Linked DNA regions of Planctomyces sp. SH-PL62. Each later gene encodes a partner of the first gene's protein in a complex. Links are inferred from orthologs where the notes say so. Each region holds a gene or a part of one and is shown in the gene's direction. Other genes may lie near its edges.

Region 1 (3,664 bases):
GGACATCCAGAAGTCCGACGTCGGCGTCCGGATCAGCTCCAAGCCGATCAAGGTGGGGCCGAATACGCCCCAGAGCTTCTCGTTCAAGGTGTTCGCCGGCCCCAAGACCGAGGCCGCCCTCATCCCCTACGGGGCCGAGGAACTGGCGGTCTACCGCAAGGGGATCATCCCCCTGGCCCCGACCATCGCCCGCTACTTCATCACGCCCATCCTGTCGTTCACCTACGCCCTCACCGAGCAGGTGGCGGCGTTCTTCGGCGGGACCCGGGGCAACTTCGGAATCGCGATCATCTTGCTGACCCTGGTCGTCAAGATGCTCCTCTTCCCGCTCGGCCGCAAGCAGGCGCTGATGGCCCAGCGCATGCAGGCGTTGCAGCCGCACATGAAGGAGATCCAGGAGAAGTACAAGGACGACAAGGAGCGGCTCACCCGCGAGACCTTCGCCCTGTACAAGAAGCACGGGGCCAACCCGGTCAGCGGCTGTCTCCCGGCCCTGGTGCAGCTCCCGATCTTCGTGGGCCTCTGGCAGGCCCTGAACACGTCGGTCGGCCTGCGGCAGTCCTCGTTCCTCTGGATCAACGACCTCGCCGCGCCGGACATGCTGTTCCGGTTCCCGTTCGACGTGATCTTCCTCGGCCACTGGTTCAACCTGCTGCCGATCCTGGTCGTCGGCCTGATGATGATCCAGACCAAGCTGTTCTCCCCGCCGCCGACGACTCCTGAGGCGGAGATGCAGCAGAAGACCATGAAGTACATGATGGTCGTGATGGCCGTGATGTTCTACAAGGTCCCCTCCGGCCTGGGCCTCTACTTCATCACGAGCAGCCTGTGGTCGATCGGCGAGCGTCTGCTGCTCCCCAAGATCATCCACGAGAAGCCCGTCGCCGAGGAAGAGGAGACGGGTCGCAACGGCAACGGCCGCAAGGGACCCGCCGCGCCGGCCGCCCCTCCGAAGCCGGAAGGGGGCCTCGCCAAGTTCTGGAACCGGGTGCTCGACGAGGCCCGGAAAGACCCGACCTACCGTAAGATCGTGGACGAACGGGACGGCAAGGACGCGAAGGGGAAGGATCGACCCGCCTCCAACCCCGACCGCCCCGACGACCGTCGCGATCGCGGCAAGCCCCGCGCCCGGCCGGGTCGGAAATGATCGACCCCGAGATCGTCCCGGACGGAGGGCGAGGCGACCGTGTCATCGGCCTTCGATCCTGAAGAACCGATCGCCGCGACGGCCTCGGCCCCCGGGCCGGGCCTTCGCGGGATCGTCCGGGTCTCCGGCCCCGGCGCCTGGCGGATCGCCCTCGACGGATTCGAGCCGGACCGCGAGTTCCCGACTCCGACCCGGTCCGTGGTCGTCTCGGGCCGATACCGGCTGCCGGGCCTCCGCCCGTTTCTCCCCGCCGACGTCGCCCTCTGGCCTGCGCCGAGGACCTACACGGGACAGGAACTTGCAGAGATCCACGCGCCGGGCTCGCCGCCGCTCCTGGGCCTCCTCCTGGCCCACTGTTTGGCGCAAGGAGCGAGGCCGGCGCAGCCGGGGGAGTTCACTCTCCGGGCGTTCCTCTCGGGACGCCTCGACCTGACGCGGGCGGAAGCCGTGCTCGGCGTCATCGACGCTCGCGACGACCGCCGCCTCGAGGCCGCGCTGGAACAGCTCGCGGGTGGGGTCGCCGGGCCGATCGAAGCCCTGCGCGACCGCTTGCTGGACCTCCTCGCGCACCTGGAGGCCGACCTCGATTTCGTCGACGAGGCCGACGTCGACCCGATCGGCCGCGTCGCGCTCGCGGACCGGCTCGCCCGCGAAGCCGAGGCGCTCGACGCCTTGACCGACCGCCTGGGTCGCCGCGACCGCGCCGAGGGGAACCCCCGCGTGGTCCTCGTCGGCCCCCCCAACGCCGGCAAGAGCCGGCTGTTCAACGCACTACTCGGCGGCGACCACGCGATCGTCTCTCCGCTCGCCGGGACCACCCGCGACTACCTGTCGGGCCCCTGCGCCTGCGACGGCCTGGTCGTCGACCTCGTCGACACGGCGGGGATCGAGGCGGCCGTCGACGCGATCGCCGCCGAGGCCCAGGGGCTCCGGGCCTCAGAGGCCGAACGCGCCGACGTGCTCCTCGCCTGCGCCTCGGCCGATGCGCCGGCCGTCGACCTGCCGGTCGACGACGACCGCGCGCTGATGGTCTGGACGAAGGCCGATCGCGCGGGCCCGCCTTTGGGCGAGGAGGCGGCCTGGATCGTCACGAGCGCCTCGACCGGGATGGGGATCGACGCACTACGTCGGGCCCTCGCCGCCGCGATCCGAGGCCGGGAGGGCGATCACGCCGCGACGGGCACCTCGGCCCGATGCCGCGACAGCCTGATCGGCGCGGCCGCCGCCATCCGCGACGCCGCCGATGTGATGCGAGCCGAAGCGGGCGACGAGTTGATCGCGTTCGAACTCCGCACCGCGCTCGACGATCTGGGCAAGGTCACCGGCGCGGTCGTCGCCGACGACGTCCTCGACCGGATCTTCGCGCGCTTCTGCATCGGCAAGTAGAGGGGCGGGGCCTCGTGGCGTCGGCCTCGCGGCGGCATTATCATCCTGGGGGCGCCCGGGTCCGCGCGACGTGCGATCCGGCCCGAACCGGACCCCTTTCCGTTCCAGCCAGGACGTCGATCATGCTCAAGCGTATCCCGCCGATCCTCTCCCCGGAGCTGCTGCACCTGATCGCCCAGATGGGGCATGGCGACGAGTTGGTGATCGCCGACGCCAACTTCCCGGCCGTGACCTGCGCCCAGAGGCTCGTCCGGGCCGACGGCCACGGCGTGCCGGTCATCCTGGAGGCCATCCTCCAGCTCTTCCCGCTCGACAGCTTCGTCGAAGCACCGGCCGCCGTCATGCGGCGTCTCGACAAGCCCGGCGATCCGGCCCCGATCTGGGCCGACTATCAGCGCATCCTCGACAGCGCCGAGGGGCGGCACATCGCGATGGAGCAGGTCGAGCGGTTCGCCTTCTACGAGCGTGCGAAGACCACCTTCGGCGTGGTCGCGACCGGCGAAGGTGCCCTGTACGGCAACATCATCATCAAGAAGGGGATCATCCCGCCGTCTTGACGGGAGCCCTTCCGTCCCGAACCGAGGCCGAGGTTCCGCCCGCATCTTTCGCGGGCGGGCCCCGTCCGTCGACTCTCACCGAGAGTGGAACGGCGTGCGCCGAGCGATCAGGCGGGGGGAGGCGTGCGGTCACGCGCCGCGGTGGAATCGACCGGCTGGCCGCCCTCTTCCCGGTTTCGAGCCTCGCTCTCCGCCGGTTCCTCATACCTGGGCAGGGCGTCCAGGACGGACTTGACCGGGACGTCGGGCGGGGAAAGCGCCTCGGTCTCCTCGGCGTCGGGGACCTTGGCGTAGAGCTGATCGAGGGCGGCGCGGGCGGGATCGGCGTAGTCGGAGTGATTGGTGAGTTTGAGGACGCGCTGGAGGTCCGCGATCGCCTCGACGTCGCGTCCCTCGGAGGCCCGGCAGAGGCCGCGATGGAGGTAGCCCTCCACGTCGTTGGGCCGCATGCCCATGTAGACGTCCAGGTCCTTGTCCGCCGTCTGGAAGTCGCCGAGCTCGGTGAGCAACCGGCCTCGCATCAGGTAGGCGCCGGAGAGCTGCGGGTCGCACCGCAGCGCATGATCGAGGTCGG
Region 2 (3,379 bases), 2.1 Mb from region 1 along the record:
TCAGCACGCCGTAGTGCTCGCCGAAGCTGTGGTCGTGGGCGTCGGAGAGGTTCTGGATGTTGTCGATCTCGGCCTCGGTGCAGAACCGGGCCTGGGCGAACGGCAGGTCGGTGCTGACGGTGTAGGCGGCCACCTTGTCGCCCAGCTCCTTGAGGACCTCGGCGAAGTGCTTCGTCTGCTTGTTGCAGACCGGGGTGTCGAGCGAGGGGACGACGTTGAACAGCCGGGGCTTGCCGGCGGTCTCGGCGAGGGTGACGATCGCCAGGCCGGCGCCCACCGCCTTGAAGTCCGGCGCGGCGTCGCCGGCCTTGAGCTTGGGTCCGACCAGCTCGATCGGGTTGCCCTTGAAGGTCACTTCGCCCTTGCGCGTCTCGGCCATGGTTCGATTCTCGCTCATTTCCGGGGGTCGACGGGTCGTGTCGTTCGGACGCCCTCCACCTTAGCCGTGGGGCGAGCGGCGGTGCAAGCCGCGCGCGGCTCCTGATCTGGCGTCCGGCGCGAGGGGGCGGCTAAGATGAAATTCGTTCACGTTCACGTTCCCCGCCGCCAGACGCCCGCACCCGAGAGCCGCCCCCATGGCCGTCCGCCGCGATCCCTACCAGTTCGACGTCGTCGTGGTCGGCGCCGGGCACGCCGGAGTCGAGGCCGCGCTGGCCCCCGCCCGCATGGGCCTGCGCACGGCTGTCCTGACCATGAACTGCGACACCGTCGGCCAGATGAGCTGCAACCCGGCGATCGGCGGGGTCGCGAAGGGACAGATCGTCCGCGAGGTCGACGCCCTGGGCGGCGCGATGGGGAGGCTCACCGACGCCGCCGCGATCCAGTTCCGGCTCCTCAACCGAGGTAAGGGGCCGGCCATGCACAGCCCCCGCGCCCAGTGCGACAAGCGGGCGTATCAGGGCCTCGCCAAGCTCGCCGTCGAACGCCAGCCCAACCTGACCCTCCGCCAGGAGATGGTCGAGGCCCTGCTCACCGAAGGGGGCCGGATCGTCGGCGTCCGATGCCGGGGGGGGGTCGATTACCGGGCGAAGGCGGTCATCCTGACGACCGGCACGTTCCTCCAGGCCCTGATGCACACCGGCGAGGTCAAGACCCCCGGCGGACGCGGCGGGGAAGCGGCGGCGATGGGACTCTCGGGGAGCCTCCGCGAACTCGGCTTCGAGCTGCGACGGTTCAAAACCGGCACGCCCCCCCGGCTCAACGGCCGGACCATCGACTTCGACCGGCTCGAAGTCCAGCCCGGAGACGCCCGGCCCGTCGCCTTCTCCTTCCTCACCGACCGCATCGAACAGACCCAGATCCCCTGCCACCTCACCGCCACCAACCCGGCCGTCCACGACCTGATCCGGGCCAACCTGGACCGAGCGCCGATGTACTCGGGCCAGATCGAGTCGACCGGCCCGCGTTACTGCCCCTCCATCGAGGACAAGGTGGTGCGCTTCGCCGACCGCGATTCGCACCAGATCTTCCTGGAGCCGGAGGGGCGCGACACGCTGGAGTATTACTGCAACGGCATCTCCACCAGCCTGCCGCGCGACGTGCAGGAAGCCGTGATCCCGCTGATCCCAGGGCTGGAGCACGCCGAGATCATGCGGTACGGCTACGCCGTCGAGTATGACTTCGCCCCGCCGGAGCAACTCGGGGCGACGCTGGAGACGAAGGCCGTGCCGGGACTCTTCTTCGCCGGCCAGATCAACGGGACGACCGGCTACGAGGAAGCCGCCGCGCAAGGACTGGTGGCCGGGGTCAACGCGGCGCTGGGCGTGAAGGGGGAGCCGCCGTTCGTGCTGGACCGCTCGACGGCGTACATCGGCGTCCTGATCGACGACCTCGTCACGCGGGGGGTCGACGAGCCCTACCGCATGTTCACCAGCCGGGCCGAGTACCGATTGCTCCTCCGCCACGACAACGCCGACCTCCGGCTGACCGAACTGGGCCGTCGCGCGGGGCTGGTGGACGACGCCCGCTGGGCCCGGTTCGAAACCCGTCGCGATGCGATCGACGGCCTCCGCTCGCGCCTCGACGGCACCCGCCGCGGCGGCGTCGCCCTGTTCCAGAACCTCCGCCGCCACGAGACCACCTGGGAAGACCTCGTCGCCCTCGACCCGGAACTCGACGCGGCCGGCTACGCCGAGGACGTCATCGCCCAGGTGACGATCGAGGCGAAGTACGACGGCTACGTCGGACGCCAGGTCGAGCAGATCGAGCGGTTCCGGCGGCTGGAGGACAAGGCCATCCCCGTCGACCTGGACTACGCCGCCATCCCCCAACTCCGCGCCGAGGCCCGCGAGAAGCTCGCCCGGGTGCAGCCCCGATCGCTCGGCCAGGCGGGGCGGATCAGCGGCCTCAATCCGGCCGACCTGGCCACCCTGCTCATCCATCTCCGTCGCCGCAACCCCGCAGGCAGCGTGGACGAATGGGCCCACTGAGCTTGCCCCGAGCCCGGAAACCTCTCGACCCCGTCTCCCTTCGCAAACCCTGATCGCCGTCGCTCCATACCCAGACGGATATGGCAACCGAGATTGACAGAAACCCGCATTCGGTATTTGCTGTGCGGGTCTTTGCCGTTTACCGATCTTCTGGAGTCGCCAACCACCCCCCCACCCCTCCCCTCATCCTTCTTCGGAAGCGACGGGGGATTTTGGGTACGGGCCGTGCAGGGCCTCCAGGGAAGCGCGGGGACGCCAGGGAGAGGGGTCCGGGAGGCCGGTTCCTCCTGGATTGACAATCCCGGGCGGAATTTTACAATTGGTCGACTCGGCAATTTCGGTAAATTTTGTAGTCTCCGCAGATTTTAACGCTTAGGCTTTCATCGGGTCGTTGATAGGCTCGGGACGTCGGGTCGGCGCCGCATCGAGTTCGGGGACGTGACAGGGACGTGTCGCAAGGAGGCCGAGCGGGGCGGGCTTTGGGATTCGCAGGAGGGTCGCCGAGGAGGCGTGATGCGAGTCCTGTTCGACCCCGATTGGATAATCGGGACTCAACCAACCATGAAGACCGTTTACACGACGGGCGAAGCCGCGAAGATCTGCAAGGTCAGCCAGCAGACGATCATTCGATGCTTCGACTCGGGCCAGCTCAAGGGATTCCGGGTGCCCGGCTCGCGATTCCGGCGGATCCCGCGCGAGGCGCTCTTCCGGTTCATGAAGGACAACGGCATCCCGACCGACGCCCTGGAGAGCGGGCGGCGGCGGATCCTGATCGTCGACGACGACCAGGCGGTGGTGGACCTGGTGGCCGAGGTCCTCAGCACCGACGGCCGGTTCGAACACAAGGCCGTGAACAACGGCTTCGGCGCGGGGATGCTCGCCAAGGAGTACCACCCCGACCTGATCATCCTCGACGTCATGCTGCCGGACATCAACGGCCAGGCGGTTTG

Evidence for each region. The genes of interacting proteins can lie anywhere in the genome.
Region 2: the proteins of VT85_RS04085 (region 1) and mnmG are in contact, whole or in part, in a solved structure (PDB 9HIP), measured with the Escherichia coli proteins. The link is inferred for Planctomyces sp. SH-PL62 from one-to-one orthologs.

What each region holds. Positions count from the first base shown.
Region 1 is NZ_CP011273.1:1,042,477-1,046,140, forward strand. What follows is about bases 455-3,359. They hold VT85_RS04085 (tRNA modification GTPase), read left to right. Parts: upstream 455-1,186; coding sequence 1,187-2,533; downstream 2,534-3,359. Other genes in these bases: yidC (membrane protein insertase YidC), read left to right, coding at 455-1,147; VT85_RS04090 (RbsD/FucU family protein), read left to right, coding at 2,656-3,090; VT85_RS04095 (tetratricopeptide repeat protein), read right to left, coding at 3,198-3,359. Outside these bases: more of yidC, read left to right, coding at 1-454; more of VT85_RS04095, read right to left, coding at 3,360-3,664. UniProt on the Escherichia coli protein: Exhibits a very high intrinsic GTPase hydrolysis rate. Involved in the addition of a carboxymethylaminomethyl (cmnm) group at the wobble position (U34) of certain tRNAs, forming tRNA-cmnm(5)s(2)U34.
Region 2 is NZ_CP011273.1:3,139,387-3,142,765, reverse strand. What follows is about bases 15-3,002. They hold mnmG (tRNA uridine-5-carboxymethylaminomethyl(34) synthesis enzyme MnmG), read left to right. Parts: upstream 15-575; coding sequence 576-2,429; downstream 2,430-3,002. Other genes in these bases: VT85_RS12220 (response regulator), read left to right, coding at 2,991-3,002; tpx (thiol peroxidase), read right to left, coding at 15-379. Outside these bases: more of tpx, read right to left, coding at 1-14; more of VT85_RS12220, read left to right, coding at 3,003-3,379. UniProt on the Escherichia coli protein: NAD-binding protein involved in the addition of a carboxymethylaminomethyl (cmnm) group at the wobble position (U34) of certain tRNAs, forming tRNA-cmnm(5)s(2)U34.